Regions from separate parts of the Leuconostoc sp. UCMA20149 genome, predicted to be linked through region 3. Evidence: predicted binding sites of a transcription regulator. Region 3 holds the regulator's gene; each other region holds the start of a gene.
The links. The regulator LexA, encoded in region 3, represses DNA repair genes until DNA is damaged. The targets are predictions, from matches to a motif close to CNAACANNTGTTNG.

Region 1: recA (recombinase RecA) is a predicted target of LexA. The motif match lies at 2,654-2,667, and genes of this name have one in related genera.
Region 2: FF105_RS03440 (FtsK/SpoIIIE family DNA translocase) is a predicted target of LexA. The motif match lies at 4,480-4,493, and genes of this name have one in related genera.

Annotation. Positions count from the first base shown of each region.
Region 1 is NZ_VJYC01000002.1:30,957-38,001, reverse strand. It holds gene yfmH (EF-P 5-aminopentanol modification-associated protein YfmH) at 1-1,099, shown strand, start outside; gene FF105_RS02220 (helix-turn-helix domain-containing protein) at 1,114-2,001, shown strand; gene pgsA (CDP-diacylglycerol--glycerol-3-phosphate 3-phosphatidyltransferase) at 2,013-2,594, shown strand; gene recA (recombinase RecA) at 2,734-3,888, shown strand; gene FF105_RS02205 (response regulator transcription factor) at 3,972-4,658, shown strand; gene FF105_RS02200 (phosphate ABC transporter substrate-binding protein) at 4,839-5,747, shown strand; gene FF105_RS02195 (sensor histidine kinase) at 5,843-7,045, shown strand, end outside.
Region 2 is NZ_VJYC01000003.1:37,820-44,864, reverse strand. It holds gene FF105_RS03445 (SEC10/PgrA surface exclusion domain-containing protein) at 1-1,789, shown strand, start outside; gene FF105_RS03440 (FtsK/SpoIIIE family DNA translocase) at 2,053-4,428, opposite strand; tRNA gene FF105_RS03435 (tRNA-Glu) at 4,587-4,658, opposite strand; gene FF105_RS03430 (tRNA (cytidine(34)-2'-O)-methyltransferase) at 4,729-5,241, opposite strand; gene FF105_RS03425 (AI-2E family transporter) at 5,238-6,395, opposite strand; gene FF105_RS03420 (lactonase family protein) at 6,580-7,045, shown strand, end outside.
Region 3 is NZ_VJYC01000003.1:158,426-165,470, reverse strand. It holds gene rpsB (30S ribosomal protein S2) at 1-773, opposite strand, end outside; gene FF105_RS04020 (GIY-YIG nuclease family protein) at 919-1,194, opposite strand; gene FF105_RS04015 (tRNA1(Val) (adenine(37)-N6)-methyltransferase) at 1,194-1,955, opposite strand; gene FF105_RS04010 (lysophospholipid acyltransferase family protein) at 2,017-2,655, shown strand; gene FF105_RS04005 (YneF family protein) at 2,665-2,898, opposite strand; gene lexA (transcriptional repressor LexA) at 3,157-3,795, shown strand; gene pyrE (orotate phosphoribosyltransferase) at 3,824-4,459, opposite strand; gene pyrF (orotidine-5'-phosphate decarboxylase) at 4,460-5,155, opposite strand; gene FF105_RS03985 (dihydroorotate dehydrogenase) at 5,174-6,091, opposite strand; gene carB (carbamoyl-phosphate synthase large subunit) at 6,141-7,045, opposite strand, start outside.

The DNA of each region.
Region 1 (7,045 bases), on a different contig from region 3:
GCAAATTCCTGCTGGCACTGCTCATTTTTTAGAACATAAACTTTTTGAAAAAGAAAATGAGGATGCGTTTACGCGTTTTGGTCAATTAGGGGCGGATGCTAATGCCTTTACAAATGCATATCAAACCAGTTATTTATTTTCTACGACGCAACATGTTGTACCCGCACTCCAGCATCTTTTGCAATTTGTCCAAACACCTTATTTTAGCGATAAAACGGTTGCAAAGGAGCAAGGCATTATTGGGCAAGAAATTCAAATGTACCAAGATGATCCAAATTGGGCTGTTTACATGGGCATCTTGTCTATGATGTATCCTGACTCGCCAATGGCGCACGATATCGCGGGTACACAACAATCTATTGCTACGATTACACCAGAATTATTATATGATGTGCACCACGCTTTTTACCAACCTAGCCAACTCACACTGCAAGTAATTGGTCATTTTGATGCACACGAAATTTTAGAAACAATTAGTCAAACACAACAATCTTTTTCAACCACCTCTTCAGAAATTAAGCGGTTAGTGCCAAATGTTCAACCACTTAGTAGTCTATCTACCACACGTCAGTTTAATATTTCACGCCCCAAAGTTGCATTTGGAATTCGCATTGATGGCAAACCATTAAACGGGACAAATATTACGAAGCGTACTTTAGCGGCAGACTTACTATTAGATTTACTTTTTGGTGAGCAAACGGACTGGTATCAAAAGTTGTATAATGAAGGTATTATTGATTCAGAATTTGACACATCTTTTGATTTAATACGAGAGTATCAGTTCATCACTATCTTCGCTGAAACAACAGCCTATCAGGCTTTAGAAAAGGCGATTCAAACGCAAACTATTCAATATCGAAGTGCGCTAAAAAATCAGGTCCACAGTTTTGAACAACTTAAACGAGCAACAATCGGTGAAGGCATACAACGCCTGAATTCACTTGAAAATATAGCACTTCGAGGAGATGATGCCTTGTCTGGGGTTAATCTTTTTGATAAGATAGAGTTGTTACAAGATTTAACATTTGATGACATTCTTGTAACAGCCGATAAAATTTTTCAGAATGCAGTGCTGCAACGATTTGTGTTGCAAAAATAGGTTTTAGGACATTTATGAGTGAAACATTAACCAATCAAATTGGCGAGCAGTTAAAAGCTGCTCGCCAAGCCAAAAATTTATCATTGGATGATATTCAGGATATTACCAAGATTCAACGTCGCTATTTGGTGGCGATTGAAGAAAACAATCTCAGCGTCTTGCCGGGAGATTTTTATGTACGCGCTTTTATTCGTCAATATGCCTTAGCTGTGGGTTTACATCCAGACGAGGTTTTAGGGGAAAAGCCACCAGTGTCGATTTCACGTAGTAGTGATTTGAGTCGTGCGCACCAAGATGATGATGGGATTATGCGCGCCGGAATTGATCACACAATGACGGCTAGGTCTAGATTGTCCAACTTTATGCCGACAATATGGATAGGTCTGCTGATTATTATTGCACTTGCGGTGATTTGGTTTGTTCTGACTCACGTTGGTACTGGGACGTCACAAAACAGTGATGGCGGGAATGTTTCTGTTTCGTCTTCGGCTGTACCAAAATCTTCGTCAAGTAACACTTCATCTAAAAAATCAAGTTCCTCAACATCTGCCTCTAGCTCTAGTGCAAAAAAGTTGGATTTGGGTTCTCCAGAAACAAATGCCAGTCTACAAACAACGATTTTTAATTTATCTGATGAGAACGCAAAAAAGCATACTGTTGTGATTAAAGCACAAAGTACAGGGACAACTGTCAAGGTTAGCGATGGGAATAACGCCATATTGTTGAATGAGACGGTTTCGGCTGGTACTGATAAAACAGTCGAAATCCCATCCGGTACGAACTCTTTCAACGTGCAATTTACCAACGTTAGCAATGCAACCTTAACTGTGGACGGTGAATCTGTACCAGTAGATGGTGCGACAACTGCTTTTTGGAATGTGTTATTTAATCTAAATAAATAGAAGGATGTCCCATGAATTTACCTAATAAATTAACCGTTTTTCGTATTATTTTAATTCCGATTTTTATCTTGTTATTAACACTGCCATTAGATTGGGGAAACGTAAAGTTGGTGGGTACTGCAGTGCCCACCACATGGTTGATTGCGGCAATTGTCTTTGCAATTGCTGCAATAACTGATTTTCTAGATGGTAAAATTGCACGGAGTCAACACTTAGTAACAAATTTTGGTAAGTTTGCAGATCCATTAGCGGACAAATTATTAGTGATGACTGCTTTGATTTTTCTGACTAGTTTTGGGGTTGTGCCAGCTTGGATGACTGCCGTTATCGTCATTCGTGAACTGGCTATTACTGGCTTAAGAACACTGATCGTTGAAAATAATGGTCAAGTATTAGCTGCACAAATGCCCGGTAAAATCAAAACTTTTTCTCAAATGTTTGCAATTTTCTTTTTGTATATTCATAATGCACCGTTCGCCGTGATTGGCTTTCCAATAGGAGATGTCTTATTGTGGATAGCAGTCATATTTACGATCTATTCAGGATTGGACTATTTTTGGCAAAACAGAGTTGTTTTTTCTGACGGTTTATAATACCTTTTTAAAGCGCGGAAAGCGCTTTTTTCGTATAACAAAGTATGAACAAAAGACAACGAACAAATGTTCGAAAAAGACTTGCTTTTGGTTCTAGAAACAGTTACACTAATCAAGTAAGATAAAAGGAGTTCGCCGCATGGTAACAAAAAAGACGACAAAAAAAGATGATAAAGCTAAAAAGGATGGCCGACAGGCTGCACTTAATGAAGCGCTAAAAAAAATTGAAAAAAATTTTGGTAAGGGCTCTGTGATGACTCTAGGAGACAATGCGCTGACCCAAGTGGAAACAATTCCCTCGGGATCTGTTAAGTTAGACATTGCTTTGGGCGTTGGTGGCTACCCTAAAGGGCGTATTATTGAGGTTTACGGGCCAGAATCTTCTGGAAAAACAACCATTGCACTACATGCTGTTGCTGAAGTACAAAAACAAGGGGGGACAGCAGCGTATATTGATGCTGAAAATGCCTTAGATGTTAAGTACGCAGAGGCTTTAGGTGTCAAAAAGGATGAACTATTACTTTCTCAGCCTGATACAGGTGAACAAGGACTAGAAATTGCCGATGCCTTGGTACAATCTGGAGCGGTTGATATGATTGTGATTGATTCAGTTGCTGCGCTAGTGCCTCGCGCTGAAATTGAGGGTGAAATGGGCGACGCACATGTCGGTCTTCAGGCTCGTTTAATGAGTCAGGCTTTGAGAAAGCTTGCTGGGACTCTAAATCGAACAGGGACTATCGCTATCTTCATTAATCAAATCAGAGAAAAAGTCGGTGTCATGTTTGGTAACCCAGAAACAACACCTGGTGGTCGTGCACTTAAGTTTTATTCAACGGTTCGCCTAGAAGTTCGTCGCTCGACACAAATTAAAGATGGTACTGATGTAACTGGTAATTTAACGAAGGTTAAAGTTGTAAAAAATAAGGTTGCCCCACCGTTTAAGGTAGCAGAAGTAGACATAATGTATGGTAAAGGAATTTCACAGACCGGTGAGATTTTGGATTTGGCAGTTGATCAAGATATTATTGATAAGGCCGGTGCTTGGTATGCATACGAAGGTGAGCGAATTGGTCAAGGGCGAGAAAAAGCTAAAGATTACCTTGATGATCCTGAACACGCTGATTTAAGACAGGAACTTTATATTAAAGTTCGCCAAGCGTATGGCATCAATGGTGATGGCGATGATGTTGCGCCAACCTCAGATGTGCCTGTAGAAAAGGATGGTGCGGTTAGTCAAACTGCAGACTTGGATTTGGGCATTGATGATGATCTAACAGATGAACCAATTGTATAAGTTATGTAAACATTTTAGGAAAACGCTAGGGCGTTTTTCTTTTTTTTGTTACAATGCAGATAATAGATTCCATGGAGATTAACATGACTAAAATATTGGTTGTCGATGATGAAGTAGCAATTTCAACGTTGTTGCAATATAATTTGGAGCAAAATGGGTTTGAGGTGACAACGGCAGGGGATGGTAGTTCCGCTTATCAATTAGCGAAATCAGAACAATTTGATGCAATTTTACTAGATTTAATGTTACCTAACGTGGATGGCATGACAGTTTTAAAACAAATTCGTCAAGATAAAATCACAACACCAGTCATTTTAGTGACGGCCAAAGGGGACGAATTTGACCGAGTGTTTGGTTTGGAACTTGGTGCTGATGATTATATTACCAAGCCGTTTAGCCCACGAGAAGTGATTGCCAGATTAAAAGCAGTGTTACGCCGTTCACAAATACCCACCGTTGAATCAGAAGAAACTGTGATTACGATTCAAGACTTGAATATTAACGATGGCAAAAAGATTGTTACTAAGGCTGGTCAGAGTGTTGCATTGACACCACGTGAATATGATTTATTATTGTATTTCGCCCAGCGATTGGGTCGCGTGATCGATCGCGAAACTATTTTGACCGCAGTTTGGGGCTATGAGTATACTGGTGAAAGCCGTATGGTCGATATGCATATTAGTAATCTACGTGAAAAAATAGAAACAAATCCCAAGTCCCCGGAAATATTGAAAACAGTTCGTGGATTTGGCTATACAATGATTAATTGACGGTCCTAGACCGTTTTTTTTGTAAATATGTCTTTACAATTATTTACATAAACACGACGAAAATAGGTTACTATTCCTAACAATGGCACCGTATTATATAACTTGTAAACAAGGAGTGGCCCCCAAGAGCCTCTACTACGACCTTGTTTTCATTACATAATCCAAAGGGAGAAGTACATCATGAACAAAAAAGTTGCAGGTATTATTGGAGGAATCGTTGTCATTGCGGCAGGGATTGCGTTATATACCTCTGCTAATAACAAGTCGAGTGACAGCAAATCATCATCAACGTCATCGACGAAAGTTAGTGGTAAAGTGCTATCTTTGGGATCAACTGCTTTGCAGCCATTGGCAGAACAAGTTGCTTCCTCGTTTCAAGATAAGAATCCAGATGTTACAGTGACAGTTCAAGGTGGTGGTTCAGGTGCGGGTCTTAGCCAAGTATCAGACGGATCAGCGCAAATTGGTAACTCAGATGTTTTCGCTGAAGAAAAAGAAGGCGTAGATGCAAGCAAGTTAGTTGATCATAAGGTTGCTGTTGTTGGTATTGCACCTGTTGTCAATAGTGATGTTCAAATTAGCAATATTTCAAAGACGCAATTGCGTGAGATTTTCACTGGCAAAATAACGAACTGGAAAGACGTCGGTGGAAAAGATGAAAAGATCGTTGTGATTAACCGTGCAACTGGATCAGGCACACGTGCTGTGTTTGAAAAGAATATCTTAGATGGTCAAAATGCCGTGCAAGCAACTGAACAAGATTCAAATGGTACTGTTCAAAAAATTGTTAAAACTACACCCGGTGCTATTTCATATCTAGCATTTGCTTACTTAGATGCTGATGGTATCAAGGCACTTAAATTGGACAACGTTAAGCCTAGCAAAGCAAATGTTGAAGACAATTCATGGCCTATCTGGGCATACGAACACATGTATACAAAGGGTAAGGCAACTGGTGCCACTAAGGCATTCTTGGATTACTTCTCAACAAAATCAGTTCAAAAGACGATTGTGCCAAAGTTGGGTTACATTGGTTTGACAGATATGAAAGTAACACGTGATTCAAGCGGAAAAGTCACTGACAAATAACTAAATGATATTATTAATTCAAAACAGGGTAATACCTGTTTTTTTGTTAATCAAATTAGTGCTGATTTTTGTAACGAAGATGATATGATAAACGTATGAAAAATAAATTTGAAAAATTCATTATTATTTTGGGTTTAAACTTGATTTTACTGATCTCCTTAACTCAAATAGTGTCATTGACAAGGCAGACTTTGACTGCTTTAATTTTTATTGTGATTTTGATTTCAATTGTCGAGGCTTGGCTCTCTCAACTTTGGGAAAGGAGTGATGCGACTGAATTAGCTGTGATGAAAAAAAGGATGCAGGACACGTTAGACGGCGAGACACCTAGAGGTGTATTAGTATCACCTGAATCACCTTACTATGACTTGTTGCAATCTTTTAACGCATTACAGACATATGTTCGGCATTCTCAATATGATAATAAACGTGATGTTGGCAATTATCAAACATTACTTACTAGCTTACCTGTTGGCGTGATCAATGTTGATCGACATCATACGATTGATGTTTTTAATCAGAAAGCTGCTGATTTATTGGGGGTTTCTTTACCAAAATTACCGATTTCAGAAAATTTGATAATTCGTCAATTTACATTATCGGAGTTAATTAGCCAAACATTTAATACACAATCAAAGCAACAATCAATTCTAAACCTAACAATCAATGGCGAAACGCGTCAATACGATGCCAGCACACTATACCATCAATCTGGCGCAGAGGGTGAAGTCATGATTATGCTTTATGATTTGACGAGTGTTTTGCAAATTGAACGTATGCAGGCAGACTTTTTGGCCAACGCTTCGCATGAGTTTAAAACACCGCTGACTGCGATCACGGGATTTGTTGAAACGTTACAAGGCCCTGCCGGGGATGACCCTAAAACGCGAGCTCAGTTTTTGACAATCGTAGCAAATGAGTCGCAGCGTCTTTCTGATTTAGTAAATGATATTTTGTCTCTGTCTCGTCTCAAACATAAGGCTGATGGAGAAGTGTCAATGATTAAAGTCTCTGAAATTATCAATCAACAAATTCAAAAAATTAATAGTCAACGCGTTAAAATTCACAATGATGTTGCAGATAGATTCGAAGTGGTGGGTGTTTCTGAAGATGCCACGACGATTATTCAAAATTTATTGACTAATGCCGTGAAGTACAATGTTGAAAATGGTGAAGTGTGGGTGACGGCCAAAAAAGATAAATCACAATGGACTTTAAGTGTTCGAGATTCTGGGATTGGTATTCCTTTGAGTCAACAATCACGTATTTTTGAAAGGTTCTATCGTGGTGACGAGTCT
Region 2 (7,045 bases), 120 kb from region 3:
TGAATCACAATTACCAACTCAAGTAATTATGCCGATTCCTTATCAAGAAAAATTGAATCAACATCGTTCAACTGCTGTCACTATGTATTTGAGCGACGGAGAATCCATTGCCTATAATGTACCTCTTGATGGTTCAGGATTCGTTGACCGTTTTTACATGGTCGATAGCAGCAAAGATTCATCTCCAAAATTACAATTTGATCAAAATGGCGTCTTAGATTCACAACAAACGCAAGAATTAACTGCCTATGCACTAAAATTAATTAATTCAGTGAGAAATGAGGTTGGTTTGCCCTCACTCAACATGAATAGCTTAACTCTAAAGGCTGGTCAGGCAATGGCATTAGATCGCGCAAAAACAAATACAACCTATGCACACATCGATGCTGATAAAGATATTGATGACATCATTGGTCAACGCGGCTCTGGACAAAATGCTGGCATATACGATCAATATGTCAAAGTTGAAAATGGCGAAATGGCAGTTGGCGATGATACAATGCTGGTTGCTAAAGCAAATCTTGCAAACATTATTATTGCAATGCTTTGGAATGACGCGCCATCTGATTGGGGTCATCTTAAGAATTTCTTAAATGGTTATAATCCACAGGATGGCTATTCCTTGTCTACTTATATGTCATTATCAATTATTTCTCCAAAACTAGTTAATGCAGCCGGTGGTTATAATATCGCCTTCAATTTCTATGAAGATGGCAGCCAAATCAACAGTTCCTCCGCTTTAACTATTTCCAATGAATCGGCAGGTATTGCCGATTCATTGGATGGCATGTTGCAGTCAGCCGTAACCACAGCGACTACCACTCTTAATAAGGTTACTATTGATTTAGCAACAGCCAACAAAAAGCTCACAGCTGACCAATCAAAATTATCACAAGCAACCGTCGATTTGGCCAAGGTAGCAAAAAATTTAGTCACAGCAAAAAACGACTACCTTGCACAGCAAGAAAAATTAACAGTCGCCAAAAACAAGCTAACGCAATACCAAAATGAATTGGATCAAGCGCAAGAAAAACTTGACACAGACCGTGCCACTTTAGCAGCTAATCAGCAACTTCAAAAGCAAGCACAGGACACGGTAGATAATCTTAACGAAATTATTCTAGTCAAGCAGTCGCATCTTAGTGATCTTAAAAATAAATTGGTCGAATTAAGTGCGGTGCTGCCAACGGCAACGCAAAATTTAGAAAATCAACAAAACACGCTTACAATGGCACAAAGAAAATTGGCAACCGATGCCAGTCATTTAAATGACGATCTCAATCAATTAACAGATTTACGAAATCAGTTATCTGTTTTAACAGGGGTTGACAAGGCATTGACTATGGCACAAAAAAAGGTTGAACAAGCAGAATCCGACTACAATAAGGCCGTCACAGCTCTAAAAACAGCCTCTCAAAATCAATATGAAGCACAGATTAAATATAAGAATACTAAATTGCAGTACAAGCAAGAAAAAGAAAGTCTCAACACTCACCCAATAGGTAAAAAATCTAATCAACTCACATTATCTTTGTCAACTATGCCACAAACAAATAAAGCAACAACTCCTTACAAGTTGAATATTGCTACAAACAATATTATGACAAGTGCCGCTATTCATAAAAATATTTCAAGTGATAATCGACACAATGTTAACATTTTACCGAAAACTGCTGTATCAGAGCATATTTTGTCATTGTTACTTAACATCTTATTAGGAATAATGACGATCTTTGGGTTAAGCAAACGATACCAAGCTAAGCATTTAGTCAAAAATGATCAACAATGACCATTTTGATTATTCGAATCATATACGTTGCATACTAAAAAAGTACTGACTGTCATCTTCTCACTGACAGTCAGTACTTTTTATCACGCAATCAAGACTTTAAGCATTTATTTTTTCAAATCGACCAACACCTGCTTCAAAGCATCATGGGCAACGTCGTCGTGATCAAGAATACCATTGTCATACACGTTTTGTAAGGCTGCTATTTGTTCTTTTGATAATGCCATTATACTAATCTCCTCTTATTTTAAGTCAATTTTTCTTTACTGTTCGATACCAGAACTGCCATCCGAAACATTGACATGTCGCGGTCTTGAACCATCAGCTGGGCCGATATAGCCACTTGCTTCTAAGTCATCAATTAGGCGTGCAGCTCGATTATAGCCAATCCTAAATCGTCGTTGTAATAACGAAGTCGATGCCTTTTGTTGTTCAATCACAAATTGTAATGCGTCTTGGAACAATTCATCCTCACTATTACCATCCGACATATCACTACTATCTTGAGCAACTTCTTCGTCTGTCACTGTCATAGCTTCAGAATATTGAACCTCTTGCTGTGCTTTAACAAATTCTACCACACTAGTAACATCAGCGTTACTAATGAAAGCACCTTGCACACGCTGTGTGGGCTTGCCAGGTGGCGCAAAAATCATGTCCCCTCTGCCTAACAACTTTTCTGCACCGTTACTATCCAAAATCGTACGTGAATCAATGCCTGAAGCCGTTCTGAAAGCAATTCTACCAGGAATGTTACTTTTGATAGTACCATTGACTACTTTAACATCTGGACGCTGAGTAGCCAAAATCATATGAATGCCAGCTGCTCTGGCTTTGGCACCTAATCGGGCAATCGAAACCTCAATTTCACTACCAACCGTGCTCATTAAATCTGCAAACTCATCGACAATTGCGACGATATATGGCATTTTTTGCATAATCGGCTCACCTGTTTCAACGGCATCAGCATTTTGTTTATCAACTGCAGCGTTATATTCACCAATATTACGTTTGCCAAACTGTGCCAGCAATTTATAACGATTTTCCATTTCGTCAACTACTTTTTGCAATGATTTGGCAGCTTTTCTTGGTTCAGAAACAACTGGTGTCAGCAAATGTGGAATGCCATTATAAATCGATAATTCAACTACCTTCGGATCAACCATCATCAATTTAACTTCATTTGGCTTAGCACGAAGTAGAATTGAAATGATAATGCCGTTGAGACCCACAGATTTACCAGATCCTGTTGAACCGGCAATTAATAAATGTGGCATGGCTGATAAATCGGCCATAATAATATTACCAGTAACATCTCTCCCAAGTGGCACATTTAATGGATTATCATCAAACGGTGCATGTTCAATCATATCTCGGAACCCAACAGTTGCCTGTGTATCATTTGGTACTTCAATACCAACATATGGTTTCCCTGGAATTGGTGCCTCTATACGTATTGATTTAGCTGCTAGTGCTAACGCCAAATCATCTGCTAAATTGGCTATACGATTCACTTTAACCCCTTGTCCGGGTTTTAATTCATACTGCGTAACAGTTGGCCCCAACGACACACTTGTCACTTCAGCTTCCACACCAAAACTTTGTAATGTGTCATGAACTAGGCGTGACTTCTCAGTCAAACTTTTAAATTCTTTTGTTTGATCCGCCGGAGGTACCTGTGTTAACAAGTCTGCTGACGGCAGCTGATAGTCTGGATTATTTGCTTCTGGTGTATCGGTCGCTAGTGAAACCTCTTCGTCGCCCTGTGACCCTTTTGGATCGGATTGAGGCAATTCATCTGATGGTTTGTCATCATCAGTCGGCACTGGTCCATTCCACTTGATTTCTGGTTCAATAAATTCATGCGTTTGAGGTTGAGAGACATCTTCATTTATATTGTCAGCCTGATTAGCTACTTCTGACGTAGTTGAATGATCAACACCCAAAGGATTGTCACCATAATCGGTAATATCTTTTTTACGGGTATTTCTTTTAAATAGTGGCTCGCGTTTTGGCGCGTTAGCCCTTTGTTCCTGAATATAGGCCACACCCTCTTGCGCTTTTTCAACACTTTTTTCAGCAATATCACGTGCTGGAATTCGGAAAAAGATAATCACACCAGCGAATAATAACAGAGTTGTGACAATCCAAGTACCAACATTTGACATTAACATGAACAAAACATGGTACACTACAGCACCAATCACGCCACCACCAACTGGGGTGTTAGCTGATTGGTTAACAAAATCTTGTTTAATAATGCGAATGACTTCATTTACATATCCGGTACCATCTTGCAGCGTATAGGTGAAGAACAGTAAAGAGGAAATAACTTCAATGGCAACAAATGCCATGCTGGCTCCTATCCAAAAATGCCCAGCAACTTTCGGCAACTTCCGCATGAGCATATAATATAGTACACCGATTGTTAAGGGGACAATAATTGCTAGGTAAATGTTACCAAAGAAAAAGCGGAAAATATTTGCTACAAAAATACCAATCAAGCCCAGCTTAAAAGTACCCAAAACACCTAGAATAGCGCTAATTAATAACGTCAAATTTCTAGCAAGTGGGTGTTGCTGTTTTTTTGCACGTGAACTCGTAGTTCGTCGTTTTCTGGTTGTTTTTCTGGTCGCCAAAACTATTACCTCAATATATTACTAACGCTCTATTTTATCATGTTTAAAATACGAACGCGTGTTCATCTCGAATTCTTAAGAATTGCTTAACTGTAAACGGGGTCGGAAAATTTCAACAATGAAACACAAAAAGCCGCAACCGAAGTTGCGACTTTTAGTAGCTCGTGAGAGAATCGAACTCTCGATTCCGCCGTGAAAGGGCAGCGTCTTCGCCACTTGACCAACGAGCCATGGTCTTTGTTATTTCGCTGTTGAAACAACTATATAATCATAACAAGTTTTTTTAGTGACGTCAACCCCCTATTTCAGTTTATCTTGTTCGTAGGTATGAACAGTATCAAGATTGGGAAACGACTGTTGGCGTAGCGCCTCATAAATCACAATGGCAACAGTATTTGATAAATTCAATGATCGTATATGGGTGTCATCTTGTGGAATCCGAATGGCCTTTTCTGGATTTTGACGCATAAATACTTCTGGTAAACCAGTCGTTTCTTTACCAAATAGGAAGTAATTATCCCCATCTGTCTTTGTATAATCAGGCTCTGTATAATCTTGGTTCGCAAATTTAGAAACCAGATACAAATGATCCGTAGATGCCAACGTTTCCAAAAAATCCGGCAAGCTTGGATGCCTTACCAATTGCACGTGGTCCCAATAATCGAGACCAGCCCGCTTAACATGTTTGTCATCTAAATCAAAACCTAGAGGCTCAATTAAATGTAAAACAGCGTCCGTACCAGCAGTTGTACGCGCAATGTTACCTGTATTAGCAGGCATTAAGGGTTCAAATAAAACAACATGATTAGTCATTTTTCAACGGTTCCTTCCACTTTAAACAATTCTGAATTATGTCGCCACCACTCGTAAATGTGCGTGACAAGAACTTTAACAACAGCGTATGCTGGAACGCCTAGCACAACACCTAGTACACCAAAGATATGACCGCCACTTAGCAATACGACGATAACTGTGACAGGATGAATAGATAACGCTTCACCTAGAATTTTTGGTGCAATAACATGCCCCTCTATTGGCTGTTCGATTACCAAAACGATTATCGCCAAAATCAACAATTTTGGCCCACCAGCAATTAACGCTACTGTAAATACCGGTACTTGGGCAAGAATAGATCCCACATACGGGATCATATTAAAGAAGCCAGCCATTAAAGCCAATAATATACCATACGGCAATCCGATGACGGTGTAACCAATCGAGAACATAATGATAACCGCTAAAGCAACACCAAGTTGTCCACGAATGTATTGTGCCACTTGCGAGCTTACTTCTCTCAATAAATGATAAACTGATATTTGTGCTTTTTGTGGAAATTTATCAGCCACAACGGCCGAAAATTTATGCCCATCAAGTAACATATAATAAAGAATAAATGGCGTAGACACCATAGTGACACCAATTGAAGTCAATGTCGACGCAAACGAACTAATACCAGCGACACCGCTTGTCAAATACTTTTTACTCCAGTCAATCACATTTTGGTTGATATCAGCATTCGTATGATTTAGGTAATCACGAATATATTTAAATTGATCAGAAGCAAATGTATCATTAATAAAACGTTCACTCGTGCGCCAATATTGTGGCCAATTATCAATAAATGATACAACTTGCGTGCGCAATACCATGTAAACAGCAACAATCACGCCAGCAATAACTGCTAAAAGTGCAATCAATACAATGCCAATTGACAACTTTCTAGGTAAATGAACATGCTTTTCCAACAAATTTACCAATGGGCTTAGCAAATAATATAAAACCCCTGCAATGATGATTGGGGCACCTACTGCCGTAAATAAAGCTCGCATTGGTTCAAAAACAAATCGAACCTGCCAAGCCAGAAAAATAATCAACAAAATTAGTAGTATGACAATGAGTCCATTGAGTAAGTTGTTGCCAGAAAACCATCGCCTATACCATGACTGTTGTTCTTGGTCTTTTAACATAAATATTCCCCGATTCATCACGTTTATTATTATTCTACCATAGAAATAACAATCGTGTTGCCAGCCAGAACCGTGATGTCTCATCATGCTTTTCTGGCTTATTATCAGCCATGTCGACAAAGAAATTTGTGAAAAGGCTTACATTCGAGTATAATAAATTTAGACATTTTAAAGGAGTCCTATCATGGCAATTTATAAAATTTTGTTTGGCACCTACACAAAAAGAATCTCAAAGGGATTGTATGAAGCGGAACTTGATACTGAGAAAAAGCTTTTACAAAATCCGACACTTGTTGGTGAACTCACTAACCCAACCTACCTTGCAGTTTCAAAGGCAAATAAGGTTTACGCGGTTGAAAATCGTGATGGTCAAGGTGGTGTTGTCACCTTTGATAACTCTGTACGTCCGCTGGCTGAAATTGATTCACAACTCAGTGAAGGATCTGCTCCAGCCTATATTGGCGTTGATGAAGCACGCCAATTAGTGTACGCTGGCTACTATCACCGCGGTACTGTGGAAGTTTATCATATTAATGCTGATGGTAATTTGACATTAACTGATCAATGGCAAAATGAAGGTTCCGGTCCGCGCCCAGAACAAGGTTCATCACACATTCACTTCAGCAATTTAACACCAGATAATCGGTTAG
Region 3 (7,045 bases):
TTATTGCCTTCTTCAACAATGTTAGCAATTTCTTCGATTGATTCTGTATTTTCATCACCTTCGACAAAGGCGTCTTCTGGTGCTGAATCTTGACCTTGACGACCTTCGATAACAGCATCAGCCATCTTCGCAGTAATCAAGCGAACGGCACGAATAGCATCATCATTGGCTGGGATTTTAACATCAACAACATCAGGATTAGCGTTTGTGTCAATCATTGCTACGACAGGAATGTTCAACATGTTGGCTTCCTTAACAGCAATTTCTTCCTTCTTAGGGTCAACTACAAACAAAACATCTGGCAATCCAGGCATGTCTTGAATACCACCCAAGAACTTTTCCAACTTTTCACGTTGTTTGTTTAACAAAACAACTTCTTTTTTAGGTAATTGCTCGAATGTACCATCTTCGGCCATTGCTTGCAAATCCTTCAAACGTTGGATACGTGTCTTAATCGTGTTCCAGTTAGTCAAAGTACCACCCAACCAACGGTGGTTGATGTAATATTGACCGGCACGTGTTGCTTCTTCAGCAATAGCATCAGAAGCTTGCTTCTTTGTACCAACAAACAAAACATTTGCGCCGTCAGTTGAAGCGTTACGGATGAAGTTATAGGCTTCATCAACCAACTTAACTGTCTTTTGCAAATCGATGATGTGAATACCATTACGTTCTGTAAAGATGTATTCGTCCATCTTTGGGTCCCAACGACGTGTTTGGTGACCGAAGTGTACTCCTGCTTCGAGGAGTTCTTTCATTGAAATAACTGCCATGATATGGCCTCCTAGGTTTTTCCGCCGACAAATTCGTGGTTCACGCTGACATCACTGCACCTACGTGTTCTCGTTTGTCGTGTGTATTTGTTGTTTTCCACAACAAGATAAATTATACGGTATTTTTATATGTTTAGCAAGGACTTTATTGCCACACCTTATCTACTTTGTGTGCTAGTAGAAACATTTCTTTTTGGGATCGCGTCAGCTTTTTAAAAGCTGCCTCTGCCTTTAATGCATCACTTTTAGTTTCAAATGATTCCTGATAAATCAATTGAAGTGGATGACGCGATTTAACACGTGTAAATTTAGCTCCCTTTCCTGATTCGTGTGTCGCTAAACGACGCAAGACATCATCTGTAAAACCACCATAAAAATAGCCGTCAGCAGTATATAAAACGTAAAAAAAATATGCTTTCATTATGACCAAGCCTTGCCATACAAAATGTTATTCATTTCGGGTGTGTAATCATTTTTGTCATCATAAGCAATTAAAGCTGGTAAAATTCGTACGCCACCCGGACGTCCTGATTTAATCGCTTCGACCAAAACAATATTTGCCTCACGATCTGCCTTACCATAGACGAATTGAATCCGCTTAATCATAAGTTTGCGGTTAGCAAAAGCTGCAAAAATATCTGCCAAACGGTCTGGTCGATGGACCATATAGAATTTACCGTTATTTTTCAACAGTTTATTAGCAATTTGAGCTAAATTTGGTAAGTTGATTGTTAATTCGTGGCGCGCTAATTCATAGTGATGATCATGATTAGTTTTAGTGGTGTCATTTAAAGGAAAATAAGGTGGGTTACTCAACACGGTCTCGACCGATCCCGGTTTGATGTCCTCAAAAATATTTTTCATATCCTTTTGCAGTACACTAACACGATCAGACATTCCATTCAAATCAATACTGCGCTGTGCCATGGCTGCCAATTCAGGCTGGATTTCGACTAATGTGACGCGGCCACTCACTTTTGGCGCATAAAATAACCCCACCGCCCCAGTGCCGGCACCCAAATCAACAGCATGTCCCCGTCCTTTACCTTTAACATCTGCAAAATGTGCTAATAAAATAGCGTCAAGTGAATAGGAAAACATATCTGGATTTTGAATAATTTTAATATTTTGAGATGGTAAGCCATCAATCCGTTCACCGGATGCTAAACTTAGCTCTGTCATTTGCGTTTCTTCCCTTTTCTCGGTAAAATTGAATTTGATTTCGTTTATGAGGTGAATAAATATGAAATTTTACGAGTTTCTGCGCGGTGTTGCCGTGGCTATTATTTGGACAATCAACGGTCGCATTACATATATGAACCGTGACAAACTACCTAAAGATGATAATTATGTCTTAGTTGGCCCACATCGCACTTGGTGGGACCCTGTATGGTACGCTGTGGCTGCCTATCCTAAACATTTTATTTTTATGGCCAAGATTGAACTTTTTAAATTTAAACCACTGGCATGGCTTATTAAATCAGCAGGTGCTTTCCCTGTTGATCGTGAAAACGTTGGTCCTAGTGTCATCAAATATCCAGTTCGTGAGTTGAAAAGTGGTCAAAGATCATTGATCATGTTCCCGTCTGGTTCGCGCCACAGCGATGATTTGAAGTCCGGATCATTGCTAATTGCGCGTATGGCCGGAAAACCAATTGTACCGGCGGTATACCAAGGCCCAGTGAAGTTTAGCCACCTCTTTAAACGCCATAATACCACAATTAATTTTGGAGAGCCAATCTACATTGATCGCGCCGATAAATTGAATGCTGAAAACATCGCCAAATATACAGACATCATGCAATCAGCATTCGATAAATTAGATGATGAAATTAATCCTGATTGGCACTACATTGATCCTAAAAGAATACAAAAAAAATAAGCGCTAAGCTTATTTTTTTTGCGCATTTGCACTTTGTTGTTTCATTTGAGCCATCATTTGATTCAACTTTTTTTGTGATGGCTTTTGACCCATTGACATCATCATTGACTTCATCATTTCTTCAGAAATTGGTGGATTCTTAGCCAAATAGTTTTTCATTGAACTACGTGCCAAGAAGAAACCACCAGCCAAACCAATCGCCAAGGCCAAAACCGCAATCAAGATTACAAGTCCTGTACTCATCTTATTTCTCCTCATCGAATGTCTGATAACAATTATATCACAGCCGGTTAGTGCATGCCATCAAAAAAGTGAAGTTAATAAGTTCAAAATTCCAGTCCTTTATACACAGAAAACGAACAGAAATCACGTGGTTTCTAAAGAATTTATAAATATTCTTGGATACTTATTTGGCATTTTATAAAATCACGAACACGTGTTTGATTTGTTCGTGTTTTTTGGGTATAATTGAGTTACTAATTATTAAGTAGGAACCCCATCATGGCAATTATTCAAGAAAGCAAACAAATACAAGTCTTAAGATTTATACATGAGGCCCAATCAACTAACGGTTTTCCTCCCACAGTCAGGGAAATTGGTGAGGCCGTTGGATTATCTTCGTCATCTACCATTCATGGCCATATTGAGCGTTTGGTTAAAAAAGGATATCTCTTAAAAGATGCTTCAAAACCAAGAGCACGCGCCATTGAAATCACAGACGCTGGGTTAGAAATGCTAGGTGTTTCAATTACGCCTGGTAAGATTCCTGTTCTCGGTGTTGTGACAGCAGGAACACCAATTTTGGCCGTTGAAGAAGAGGCAACAGAATTTTTCCCCATTCCTGACAATCTAATGCAATTTGATGGTGATTTGTTCATGCTTAATGTTCATGGCGAATCAATGATCAATATTGGTATTTTGGATGGTGACAAAGTCATTGTTCGTCGTCAAGAAAATGCTGATAATGGTGACGTCGTTGTCGCAATGAATGACAATGATGAGGCAACTGTAAAACGCTTTTTCCGTGAAGCAGATCATTATCGATTGCAACCTGAAAATGATGCAATGGCGCCAATTATTTTAAAGCAAGTTACCATTCTCGGTAAAGTTATTGGTCTTTATCGAGACGCAATCTATTAAAAAAAATCGACAATATTGTCGATTTTTTTTAGTTTACTTGCCATTTTTCAGGTTGCTTTTTCCATTCATTTAATGTTTCAATCTGATCTTCAGCCAAGTCTCCTCGACTAATAGCCAATGTCATCAGCTGTGAATAGGTTGTCAATGATTTAAAAGTTAAATTAGCACTCTCAAAATTTTTTACGCCAGCTAACAGTTCGTATGAAAAAATTGACACAATGCCCAAAACATTACCACCCTCTTTTTCAACTGCTTTTGCTGCAGCCAGGACTGAACCACCCGTTGAAATCAAATCATCAATTAGCACTACTTTGTGATTCGCTACGTTTGCACCCTCTGTCTGGCGACCCGCTCCATGATCTTTTGGTTTTGACCGGACATAAATCATTGGTTTTTCTAATTGTTCCGCCACCCAGGCTGCGTGCGGAATCCCTGCTGTAGCAACACCGCCAATAATTTCAACATCAGGGTATTCAGTTTTGATTAATTCTGTTAAACCACTATAAATGTTTTTTCGAACCTTTGGAAAACCAATCGTCATGCGATTATCAGTATAAATCGGACTTTTAATACCTGACGCCCATGTGAATGGTGCCTCCGGTGAAAATTTAACCGCACCAATTTCTAGTAAATCATTAGCAACTTCATTTGCATAATCTGTCATTTAACGACTCCATTCATTCAATACTTGTTGGTATGCGGCAACTGGATCACTAGCTTTAGTAATCGAACGGCCAACAACCAGTCCCGTTGCACCTAATTGTTTTGCTTTGGCTGGTGTTGTGACACGTTTTTGATCGTTTGCGTTATCCCCAGCTAAACGGATACCAGGCGTAATGGTTAAGAAATCTGATTGCGTGTTAGCTTGTATCATACCAGCTTCTAAAGGCGAACTAATCGTGCCATCCACACCTGCGTTGTCAGCCATTTTTGCTAAGTGCAACACATTTTCTACCAACGTTACTGTCGATTGGGAAATTTCTTGAACATCAGCTTCAGAAAAAGATGTTAATTGCGTCACTGCTAGTATTTTTAAGTTTTGACCTTTATTAGCAACTGCAGCAGTCATCATCTTAGTCCCGCCGGCCGCATGTAACGTTAAATACTGAACATCTAATTTTGCAATATTGGCAACTGCATGGCCCACAGTGTTGGGAATGTCATAAAGTTTTAAATCTAAAAAGATATCAAATCCTTTTTGGCGTAAATCTCTGACAAAATCCAGTCCTTCTGCATAAAATAATTCCATACCAACCTTGATTGCCGGCTTTTTGTCTATTTTTTTAAAAGGTTCTAAAAAATTTAGTGCCGTGTTACCATCTGGAAAGTCCAGTGCAATAAAAACTGGTCGATTTATCATGTTTTTTCCCCTTAGTAGTCAACTTTTTTTGAACGTTCGCGTTACTTCTGTCACGTCCGTAAATCCATATTTATCAAGCGCTTTTGGTAATGCTGCAATGATGTCTGTCATAACTGTTGGATTTGTCGCAATTGCAGACCCGACTTGCACGGCTGACGCGCCTGCCATCATAAGTTCTAAAGCATCGTCAACCTGCGTAACGCCACCTACGCCAATAATTGGAATATCAACAGTCTGAGCTGCTTCATAAACAAATCGTACAGCAATCGGATGGATAGCTGTACCTGATAGACCGCCAATTCCTCTTACCAAACTCGGCGCACGCTTAGCCAAATCTAGATTCATCCCGACTAATGTGTTGATTAAGACCAATCCATCCGCACCAGCCAGTTCAACTGCTTTGACGATTGGTTTAATATCAGTAACATTAGGCGACATTTTGGCATAAATGGGTTTCTTAGTAGCTTGGCGCATGGCAGTAATTACTTCAGAAGCAGACTCGGCACTAACACCAAATTCCATACCACCACGATCGACGTTTGGACAAGATAAGTTAACTTCAATCGCTGAAACAGTATCAATGGCATCAAAATATTCTGTTAATCTAACATAATCTTGCACTGTTTCGCCGGCAATTGAAGTCATCACCGGTAAATTGCTGTATTTTTTCGCTATTTTTGGTAAAAATTCTTTAATGACTTTATTAACACCAGGATTTGCCAAGCCGACTGAATTCAAAATACCAGCTGACGTGTTTACAATCCAAGGTTGAGGATTGCCTGTTCGTTCATCCAAAGTGGTTGTTTTAGTAACTAAAGCGCCCAAACGCTCGACTTCGTAGACATCATCAAGTCCATAATACACTGAACCAGATGATGGCATAATGGGATTTTTAAGACTTAAGCCAGGCAAGTTGACTGCTAACTGATTATTCATTTTGTCTCCTAATAGCAGCTCTCAGGCTGCTTTTATTAGTCCTTTATTATTATTGCATCTCTTTAACTGTAAAGCTACGTGACTCTAGAACTTCCAAAAACGCTTTAACTGTGTCCAGTGCCGTAAACAATGGCACGGCATTTTCGATGGCTGCATTTCGAATCAACCGGCCATCGCTCTCTGCACGTTCATCAGCCTGGGTAGTATTGATGACAATTTGCAATTTTTGTTCACGCAATGCAACAACTGAATTGTTATCAGATTCTGAAATTTTATCTAAGATTTCGACTGGTAACGCATTAGCTGCAAGGTAACTACCTGTACCGGCGGTAGCAAAGATTGCAAATCCGAGATCATTAAATCGTTGCGCTAAGGTCAGCGCCTCTTCCTTGTCAGCATCTGCGACTGTGAAAAGCACGTTACCATATTGCGGTACCTTAATATTTGAAGCAACAAAGGCTTTATACAATGCTTTTGGCAAAGTTGTATCCGACCCCATGACTTCCCCAGTTGACTTCATTTCAGGTCCAAGTAGTGAATCGACATCTGGCAATTTAGTAAATGAAAAGATTGGCGCTTTGACATGAACCATGTCATCGGCTGGAACAAGACCTGTTTCAAATCCCATATCAGCCAATTTTTCACCTAGCATCACACGAGTAGCTAATTGTGCCAATGGCAGATGGGTCACTTTTGAAATAAATGGCACTGTACGCGAGGCACGGGGGTTCACTTCAATTACATAGGCTGTATTTTCATGAATGACAAATTGCACATTCATTAAGCCAACTGTGTTCAATGATTTAGCTAAGTTAATGGCCGCGTTAACCATTTCATGTTGCACTTTTTGTGACAAATATTGTGGCGGATATACTGACATTGAATCACCAGAATGTACACCGGCACGTTCAATATGCTCCATAATACCAGGAATTACAGCAGTTTCACCATCTG